Regions from separate parts of the Pseudoalteromonas galatheae genome, predicted to be linked through region 2. Evidence: predicted binding sites of a transcription regulator. Region 2 holds the regulator's gene; the other holds the start of a gene.
The links. Region 2 encodes ArgR, which controls arginine synthesis, uptake and breakdown. Its sites were predicted from a motif close to ANTGAATANNTATTCANT; they were not measured.
Positions count from the first base shown of each region.

Region 1: CWC29_RS18350 (arginase family protein) is a predicted target of ArgR. The motif match lies at 3,300-3,317, and genes of this name have one in related genera.

Region 1 covers NZ_PNCO02000002.1:44,636-49,896, reverse strand. Annotated here, with positions in the region: gene maiA (maleylacetoacetate isomerase) at 1-366, shown strand, start outside; gene CWC29_RS18370 (TIGR02647 family protein) at 425-655, opposite strand; gene CWC29_RS18365 (DUF1496 domain-containing protein) at 716-997, shown strand; gene CWC29_RS18360 (VF530 family protein) at 1,030-1,272, shown strand; gene CWC29_RS18355 (transporter substrate-binding domain-containing protein) at 1,289-1,996, opposite strand; gene CWC29_RS18350 (arginase family protein) at 2,172-3,284, opposite strand; gene CWC29_RS18345 (DUF2189 domain-containing protein) at 3,581-4,360, opposite strand; gene udp (uridine phosphorylase) at 4,738-5,261, shown strand, end outside.
Region 2 covers NZ_PNCO02000001.1:651,030-656,290, forward strand. Annotated here, with positions in the region: gene CWC29_RS02785 (hypothetical protein) at 1-543, opposite strand, end outside; gene CWC29_RS02790 (OB-fold-containig protein) at 627-1,238, opposite strand; gene argR (transcriptional regulator ArgR) at 1,642-2,109, opposite strand; gene mdh (malate dehydrogenase) at 2,351-3,283, shown strand; gene serA (phosphoglycerate dehydrogenase) at 3,348-4,577, opposite strand; gene rpiA (ribose-5-phosphate isomerase RpiA) at 4,589-5,242, opposite strand.

The DNA of each region.
Region 1 (5,261 bases), on a different contig from region 2:
CAAAAAGCGCAGGTAAGAAATTTTTGCTATGCCATCGCTTGTGATATCCACCCTATTGATAATTTACGTGTACTTAAATACTTATCAAACGAGCTAGGCGCATCTGACGACCAGAAAAACGAATGGTATCGTCACTGGGTTATCGAGGGCTTTAAAAAGCTAGAGCCTATGATAGGCGACGGTCAATTTTGCTTTGGTACAGAGCCTACACTAGCCGACGTTTGTTTGGTGCCACAAGTATTTAATGCGCTGCGTTTTAAAGTGGATATGACTGCATTTCCTAAGATCGCCCGAGTATATGAATATTGCAATACGCTAAGCGCGTTTTCTGATGCTGCGCCTGAAAATCAATTAGACGCACAATAAGGCTATTAAAAAGAGTGATATGCTGAGCATATCATTCTTTCAATTAAACGAATGTTTGTTATTTCAGTGCGCTATAGACATGGTCAAAGTGACCAATAAGGTCATGACCCAGATCAGTCAAATATCCCCCGTCAGGACTGTCAATGACCCCTTTTTCAAATAGCCGCACCGCCGCACCTTGCACACCTTCTGGCGCACTGCTATGAATTTTTATTCCCTGATGCAAACTATGTCTTGGAAATCTAGCTAGTAAGGTCAATTCATCCAATAATTTTTGGTCTAAAGCCATTGTCATTTTTCCTTATTCTTCTATAGTCATTTAACACTCTAGTTCAAAAAACTAAATTTGATGAAGTTTTTAATTTGTTTAATCGCTGTTAATTTGATCTCACTGCCGATTTTGGCTGCAACGCCCGCTGATTTAAGGTTGTATACAGAAATACCAAAGGAAGTGTGCTGGTATGAAGGTAAATCATATAGCGAAGGCGCACTGTTGTTACAGTTTGATATGCTGTTTGTCTGTGCCACAAAAAAATACAACGAAGATAACAGTAAACTTATGTGGGTAAAAGCTGACGCATCTGGTACGCCAATTAGACCTGAAATTTCAAATAAAATTAGGGTAAACTAGGTGTAATATCTCAAGTTATATAGAAGTAGAAGATGACAACCCAAGCAAATAACCCCCTTCACGGTATCAAGTTAGAAGAAATTATTGTAAAACTTGAACAGCAGCTAGGCTGGAAAGAAATGGCAGCCGCCGTAGATATCAACTGCTTCAAAGATAATCCAAGCGTTAAATCTAGTCTCAAGTTTTTGCGCCGCACACCTTGGGCAAGAACCAAAGTGGAGCAACTGTATCTAGATACATTTCACGGCTTTCAGTGGCCAGAGATAAAAAAATAATCCGTTTTCCTCAAGCTTATTTGGCTGAATAAAGCGCGTTGTAGGTTTCCTGAAGTTTCTCAAGGATGTGTTTGGGAACATTTTTATTACAAGCTAAGTAAAGTGACGTATTAAACTTATCTAAGGTATATACCGGCTCAAGTAATTGAGCCGTTTGCTCTTTTGCACTTCGAAATCGAAACTGAGCATCACTTAGTATCACCAAGTCAACAAAGTCTTTTCGCGCTTTGAGTAGTTCAAAAACCTTGTCAAAGGAGTTAATCAGGATCAGCTGCCTTCCCTCTTGAAAACCATGTTCCATTAAAAACTGGTGGCTAAAATTATCCCGGATCACTGCAGTTCGATAAACTTGCGCGTCCTCTAATTTATTCAACTTGATTTTGCTTTCACGTAGCGCATAAAAAGATGTAGAAAAAGTATCAATTGGAAATACCCAGTTAAACTCATTTTCGCGAATGGTATTTCTGGCTGTTGAAAATACGCAGGTATCTTCTTTTCTCAATGCGGCATTATAGGCTGCAGGCCATGAAAGTACGTTGATGGTGTAATCCACGCCAGCGCCATCAAGCACGGCCCTAACTTTATCCGCAGAGCGACCAATCAACTCTCCTTTTTCATTAAGGTATTGGAAATCAGGAAAGTTCTCAGTGACAATATTTAGCGTATAGGCAAGCGCACTGAAACTCATCAGTAAAATACAAAGACCAATTGAGTATACACCCATCTGAAACTCTCCCCATAGCTACTTGAATAATATAGTCTTAACTTAAAGGTTGAGCAATTTTTAAAAAGGCTGAATGGTTTTTTAAAAAGCGTATTATGGGTAATTTATTGAAGTGAATGAGTGATAGACATGGATCCCCACGCCTATCACAGAGCTGTTTAGTTACTTAATTGCGTTAGCTATTGTTGATAGCATCAATTAAAAATGCACTCAACTTGGCGCCTTCTTTGAGCGTCGTTTCTGAGCTTGTTTGACCAACGAGGGAGCTATCGGTAAATGGTGCAATTTCCATCATGTCTGCACCTGTGATTTTAAACTCGCCTCGCAGCGCTTGTAGAATTAGCATCGCTTCGTCTGGAGTCATACCACCCGCCTCAGGAGTACCTGTTGCAGAAGCAAATTCTTCATCTAGTGCATCAATATCGAAGCTGACATAAAGTTCTTCAACGCCATCAGCCTTTAACTGTGTAATAACTTCTTCAACAATCGTTTGTGCACCACGCTCCCTAATTTCATGAGCCCAATGCTGCTTAACACCAAACGTTGACTCCCAATGAGATTTAGGTTTGCCACTAGAGCGGATCCCAAATTGCACTAAGTGGTGTGGTGCAGGCAGGAACTCTAGGATATGCGTACACCAAGAGCCAAAACATAAATCGATACCTAAGCGTTCGACAAGTAAATCCGTATGGGCGTCAAAATGAATAATTGCTGTTTTTACACCGCGAGCACGCTTTGCTTTAAGATACGCTTTTGTTAATGGGTAGCTGATTGAGTGGTCGCCACCAATACCAAACACACCTTTATCTGGATAATTTTCGTAAAAACCATCACAAACATCTTCTGTAATAGATAAAGGTGACACGTAATATTCACTCTCAGGATCCGCATAAAGTGCTTTTTGACAGTTGCTGATCGTGCTTTCATTCAAGTATTTATCATGAAGTAAATGTGGAATAACACGCACATCTCCAAGGTCAAACGCATTCGTTTGCGGCTGCTGCTCAATTAATGTCGAGCGCAAAAATAACGGACCCCAGTTGGCACCGCGTAAAATTCCACCACCACAATCTGAACTAATCCCAAGAATTACCGCTTTATGCTCACTTTCGCCCAGCTGTTCTAGCGATGTTTTCCAAAGAGCATCAATACCTTCTGTTTGCCCGTATAGCTTTTGTCTTAGCGCATCTTTTCTTTCTTTCGCTGTGTTTACTGTAAACACACCATCTCCCGGTGGGCATAAACAGTGCTCAAGTTTTTTATGGAATTGTTTTTTGCTCTCAGACATCGCTATCCCCTCTTAAGTGCATAATCATGCGATCCAGAAAAACCTTGCCCATTACGCATTATAGTGTGCGTCACATTCAAAATACGGTCGATTTAAAATGCGTAAAAACCATAAATTTAAAATAAAAAACCTTATAATTCATAGGGTTTCATTGGTTTCAAACTTAGTTTTTGGAAGGCTTTACCTGTTCGTTAGGTCGTTGTTGCAGCACATATAACAGGTTCAAATAGGAAGTCAACCACAGTACCAACAATGCTCGTTGGCGCTGCGGTTGTTTATTCATAGAGGGCGTTTAGTTATTCGTAGTGGCGTGGAACTTTTGTTTTAATTACAGCGATATAGCCATGCCAACTTGCGTACGCTAGTAACGGCATAATAACGATAAAACCAGCAGTCCCAGTTGCAAATCCTAGCATCACCAAAAACACTAATATACCGCACCATACCACCATAGCGCCGACATTCTCTTTTACCGCATGCATTGAACTGATGACCGCAGTCATGATATCGACTCGACGCTCCATCATTATTTGTGGGGTAAATGCTGAGATTGCAAATACGCAAACCAATAAAATGCCCCCCACAATTGAGCCGAGGGCTAAAAACGCCGAAAGCTGTTCAAACGTTGGGTTAGGAACATTAGGATATAGCGCATGAATGAGTGCTGCCAAGCGCATCCAAACAATCATAATGACCATTAGTAGCACCGCAAACCCCCATTCACCAGCGGGATTGCGAAACATAGATTTAAGGCTATGTGTTAACGTTGGTTTATGACCCTTTTCTAACTCCCACGCGACATCATACAAACCTGCTGCGAAAGCAGGTCCAATAAGTGCGAAGGCAACCGCAGCAGGCAAAATAACCAGGTGAGTTCCTGATTGATATACTAACCACATGATAAAGGCGGGGATCAAGGTAAAAATAAGTCCATACACTAGGCTAAGTAATGGCGCATTCGCAATATCTTTAAAGGCTAATGCGAGCCAGTGAAACGGTGCCATGACCGGGACTTTGTTGCACTCAAAGCAACGTGCAAATTCGTTGTCTTTATTTATAGAATGTGTAGCAGGCATAACCATTCCTCATTGTTGCTCTCATGTTAAGGTTTAGTGGAACATCGACAATCCCGCAAGCTATTGTGAGTTATAATACTAACCGCTTTAATTCTCCAACCAATTTGAAGGGTAAATTATCAGATAAGCGTGTTTTAAGTTTTTTAATTAAAACAAATGATTAGAAAAACTTTTCTTTGCTTATACGGATGTAGATAGCTTGTCAGTGGCAGGACGCAAGAGCATGCTACTAAACACTATTTCCCCACTTCAAAATCGCTCATTTACTTAATACGATTGGTATAATTTAAACACCTCACGCTTAAATAGGACATCTGTCCTGTACTTGATAGCCGTTAACTATAAACATTACGCTTTAATTATAACTAAGGTTTACTATGGAAAAGGTATTTCACTTAGGTCTTACGAAAGCCGACCTACAAGGCGCTTCACTGGCAATTGTTCCGGGTGATCCCGAGCGCTCAAAACGCATCTCTGAATATCTCGATTCTCCTGTCTGCTTAGCACAAACGCGCGAATTTCATATTTACCTTGGCTTTTTAAATGAAAGTCCTGTGGTAATTTGCTCAACTGGTATAGGCGGCCCATCTACGTCAATTGCAGTAGAAGAGTTAGCGCAGCTTGGCATCACTACTTTTTTACGCATAGGTACAACTGGCGCAATTCAACCACATATCAATGAAGGTGATATATTGGTGAGTACGGCATCAGTGCGTTTAGATGGCGCTAGCCAGCATTTTGCGCCAATTGAGTTTCCTGCGGTTTCTGATTTCCACACTACAGCCGCTATGGTACAAGCCTGTGAATCATTAGGTATTACCCATCATGTCGGTATTACGGCGTCTAGTGATACTTTCTACCCAGGGCAAGAACGTTATGACACATACTCAGGCTACGTTAG
Region 2 (5,261 bases):
TGCGACATCCTCTAACGTATAGCCAGATAAATCTTGTCCAATCACTTCTTTAATAGAATCTCGGAACTCGTTACGATGTGTAAATAGCTCCTCAAAATTCATGCGCTTACCAACGGTTTTCAAGGCTTCGGAGAATTTTGCCTCAAATAATGCTTGTAAGGTTTCTGGTGCCGAGGCACGTGCACAGCCAACTTGTTTCGCAACGCGTAGGATATCTTCTTTGTTTTCGTTTACGCGAATGTAAAAAGTGATGGCGATGTCAGCACGGATATTGTCTTTACAGATCAGGCCGCTATTTTCACGACGCTCCAATACCATGCGGTTAGTTGAAATATCCATGACTTCCATTTTATGGATCACGGGTAGCACAATGCCGCCCGTTGTTGTGACATCAGGCTCATTTTTCATCTTGTTGATGATCAATGCCTGACCCTGTTCGACCTTGCGGTAGAACTTTCCAATCAGAAGTAGAATGGCAAAAATAATGACGATGGATATGCCCACGATTGCGAGCACCGGTCCGAGGTTGTTTAGAAATTCCATGTTTTTTCCTGCGTTGCGCTATGTTGTTTGAGTTGGTACTAGCTATGCCAACTCGTTCCTAAATTCCGTTATTTTCCGTACTATTACCAAGGTTTAGCCACAATCGTGTAGCTATGTGTAAGGGGGTCATGTTCGATAAGTAAGGCATTGTCTCCTAGTGTGAAAGTGTTTTCTTCGTCCGAGCGCACTTCGATAAGTTGCTCTGTTCCTTGAATATATACTCTGGCTTGACCAAACGTGTTGTTAACTCTTGATGTTGCAATAACGCATTCGAGCCCAACCAGCGCTTGCTTTGATGTGGTTTCTTGGCTTTCGAAAAAGCGTCGTAGTGGCCTTACAATGACGGCGGTTAGTGGTAATGCAACAATGAGGCTAGCAAGCATAAATACCGTGCCCATCAGGTAGTAAAAAATGCCATTACCCAGCAGGTAAGCAAAAAACTGTTGCACATAAATACTGGTAATCCAGCCTAGCGCGATGATTAAACTCAATGAAATACTCACTGGGACACCACCAAAAGCGACCTCCCAAAAAGAACCAGAGCTTGCGCCTTCGGCTTCAATATCAACATCGCCTTCTAAGATATCGATATCAGCAAAACCAAGTAAAGCAATTAACCAGAACAACAGCACAATCAGTAGTAGTGTTGAAAAAATAACAGTGGGAAACGTAAATGCAGTATTTAAAAATTCCATTGCTGTTCCTTAGTTCCTTGTATTTCCATTTTTTGCGGTAGGGGGCCTATCAATGTTATTAGGTGTCTCTAATTTGTCAGAGCGATTGAATCCCCGTTCCGTATCATAGGATAGTGAGATGATTGAGTAAAGAGAATAGCGAGCAGATCCAATGAGCTTAAATGCCGCCGAAAATAAGCTATAGAAGCTAATCAATCAGCTTAAAAAACTATCCACGCGTAATGAGAAAATCCCACCTTGCGTTTCTAAAGTTGCCACACACGGACATATTATGTCAAACATTTTTTGCTGTAAAGATAAGCAGTTTATTCTGTTTATTGTAATAGTGAGAAAGCGTAATTGCTCAGAGGAAAGTACCAGAGTAAGTGCTAACTTGTGAGTCAGCACTAATAAAAATAACAGACTAAACGTTATCGAACAGGGTTTTTACTTTGTCTAAAGTAATGTCGATTTCAGAGACTTTTGCAGGCGCAATGAAAATCGTGTCGTCGCCAGCAATGGTACCTAATACGCCATCTGCGGTACCTAAAGAGTCAAGTAATCTTGCAATTAATTGTGCAGCCCCCGGGCTGGTTCGAATTATAATCATCATTTCGTTGTGCATAATATCAACGACTAACTGACGCAAAGGACTTTTTGCTGTCGGTACGCTCATTTCTGCGGGTAAACAGTAAACCATTTCTTGCTTAGCATTGCGTGTACGTACAGCACCAAACTTGCTCAGCATGCGCGACACTTTACTCTGACTGACATTGTCAAACCCTTGTTGTTTTAGAGCATCAACAATTTCGCCTTGAGAGCCAAAGTTTTCTTCTTTTAAAATGGCTTTAAATGCTTTGATAAGTGCTTCTTGTTTTTCTTGCGGCTGCATAGTCTGTCTTCTTTTACGGCTAATCTTTAAATTCTACACAAAACCACTAAGATTCCCAAATTTGCGCGACCAAAATGACAGTCGTAAAGCATAAATAGACAAAGTGTCGCGATCTTTACACTTTTATTTAAGACATTAGTCAAAAAATCTCGAAAATAACCGTGATTAATTTGTGTTTAACAGCGCTTTTCATTATCTTTACTGCACACTCAATTCCACCTTCAAATTATGGAGAATTCAAATGAAAGTTGCTGTATTAGGTGCCGCTGGCGGTATCGGTCAAGCTCTATCTTTATTGCTTAAAAATGGTCTTCCAGCTGGCTCTGAGTTAGCGCTTTATGACGTTGCACCTGTTGTACCTGGTGTTGCAGTTGACTTATCTCACATCCCAACTGCGGTAAAAGTAGCGGGTTATGGTAAAGACGACCTAGACCCAGCTCTTGCTGGTGCTGACGTAGTGCTTATCCCAGCTGGTATGCCTCGTAAGCCTGGTATGGACCGTGCTGACCTATTCAACGTTAACGCAGGTATCATCAAGACACTTGCTGAAGGTATCGTTAGAAACTGCCCTAAAGCACTTGTTGGTATCATCACAAACCCAGTAAATGGCACGGTACCAATCGTTGCTGAAGTGTTCAAAAAAGCAGGTACTTATGATCCAGCTCGCGTATTCGGTGTAACAACGCTTGACGTTATCCGCGCTGAAACTTTTATCGCAGAGCTTAAAGGTCTAGACGTTGCTGAAGTTAAGATCCCAGTAATTGGTGGTCACTCAGGTACTACAATTCTACCTCTACTTTCTCAAGTTGAAGGTGTTGAGTTCACTGACGAAGAAGTTGCTTCACTAACAACTCGTATCCAAAACGCGGGTACTGAAGTGGTTGAAGCTAAAGCGGGTGGCGGTTCAGCTACACTTTCAATGGGTGCAGCAGCAGCACGTTTCTGCTTCTCACTAGTGAAAGGCTTACAAGGTGAAGAAGTACTTGAGTACGCATACGTTGAAGGTAACACAGGCGACGCAACATTCTTTGCACAGCCAGTCATCCTTGGTAAAAACGGTGTAGAGAAGTTACTTCCTTACGGTGAGCTAAGCGCGTTTGAGCAAAAAGCAAAAGACGACATGCTAGCGACACTTGAAAAAGACATCAAAGAAGGTGTTGATTTCATGGCGTAAGCCAAATTGATACAAAAAAACCAGTCGCTTCACAGTGACTGGTTTTTTTTATGCTTGATTCTTCTTAGTGAAGAATACGTGCTCTGATAGTGCCTTCAACCGCACTTAACTCTTTCAACGCCACTTCAGAGTGGTCACTATCGACGTCGATAACCACGTAACCAATAGATTCATCCGTTTGTAGGTATTGCGCCGCTATATTGATACCGTGCTGAGCGAACGCTTGGTTGATTTGCGTTAGTACGCCTGGGCGGTTTACGTGTACGTGCAATAAACGACTTCGGTTTGATAATTCAGGTAGAGAAACCTCAGGGAAGTTAACAGCCGTGACTGTTGAACCGTTATCTGAATACTTCGCCAACTTACCCGCGACTTCCACACCGATGTTTTCTTGTGCTTCTTGGGTAGAACCACCAACGTGTGGGGTTAGCAGAGCATTATCAAACTCGCGTAGTGGTGAGACGAATTCTTCATGATTAGATTTTGGCTCAACGGGGAATACATCGATAGCAGCGCCGGAAAGTTTCTTAGCCGCTAATGCTTCAGCTAAGGCGTCGATATCAACAACCGTTCCACGTGATGCGTTAATTAGGATTGCGCCTTGCTTCATCACTTCAATTTCAGCCATGCCAATAAGATTTTTGGTTTGTGGCGTCTCTGGTACATGTAAACTGACTACGTCCGCTCTTTGCAGCAGTTGCGTAAGCGTGTGTAACTGCGTTGCATTGCCGAGCGTTAACTTATCTTCGATGTCATAAAACTCGACGTTCATACCGATATTCTCAGCCATAATGCCGAGCTGGGTGCCGATGTGACCATAACCGATAATACCCAGCGTTTTACCACGGGCTTCGTACGAGCCGTCGGCAGATTTATCCCACTCTCCGCGATGCGCTTTTGCGTTACGTTCAGGAACACGGCGCAGTAACAAGAGAATTTCACCTAATACGAGCTCGGCTACAGAGCGGGTGTTAGAAAATGGGGCGTTGAACACGGCAATACCACGTTTTTTAGCAGCATCTAAATCTACTTGGTTGGTGCCGATGCAGAAGCAGCCAATAGCGACCAGCTTTTCAGCCTGTTCTAGTACTGCCTCTGTAAGGTGGGTACGTGAGCGGATCCCGACAAAGTGAGCATCTTTGATCCGCTCGATCAGCTCAGGCTCCGGTAAGGATGTTTTAACGTAGTCTATGTTGCTATAACCGTTGCGCTTTAGTGTCTCAACGGCGCTTTGATGTACGCCTTCTAACAACAAAATTCGAATTTTATCCTTTGATAACGAAACCTTGCTCATCTGTAATCTCACTAGTTGATTTTAGGCCCTTCTGGAGTGCCTGTTATTACAACGTCAGCGCCACGTGCGGCAAATAAGCCGTTAGTCACAACGCCAACAATCTGGTTAATTTTTTCTTCAAGCGCTTTTGCTGCGCTAATTTCTAGGCCATGCACATCAAGAATGACATTGCCGTTATCTGTGATAACGCCTTGGCGGTAAACCGGATCGCCACCTAGTTTTAGTAACTCTCTTGCCACGTAGCTACGCGCCATTGGGATCACTTCAACAGGTAGTGGAAATGCGCCTAGCGTCTCAACATGCTTTGTATTATCAACGATACAAACAAATTTCTTGGCAACTGCTGCAACGATTTTCTCGCGCGTCAGTGCTGCGCCACCACCTTTTATCATTTCGTTGGTGCTATTGATTTCGTCTGCGCCATCGACATATACCGCAAGCTCTGACACATCGTTTAACTCGAAAACTTCAATACCAAGTGCTTTTAGCTTCTCTGTTGAAGCTTCAGAGCTTGATACTGCCCCTTTGATTTGATCCTTGATACTGCCAAGCGCATCAATAAAGTGGTTTACCGTTGAGCCTGTACCAACCCCAACAATGGTGTTTTCTTCTACATAGTTCAAAGCTGCCCATGCTGCGGCTTTTTTCATTTCATCTTGAGTCATAACGCTACACTTAGTTGTC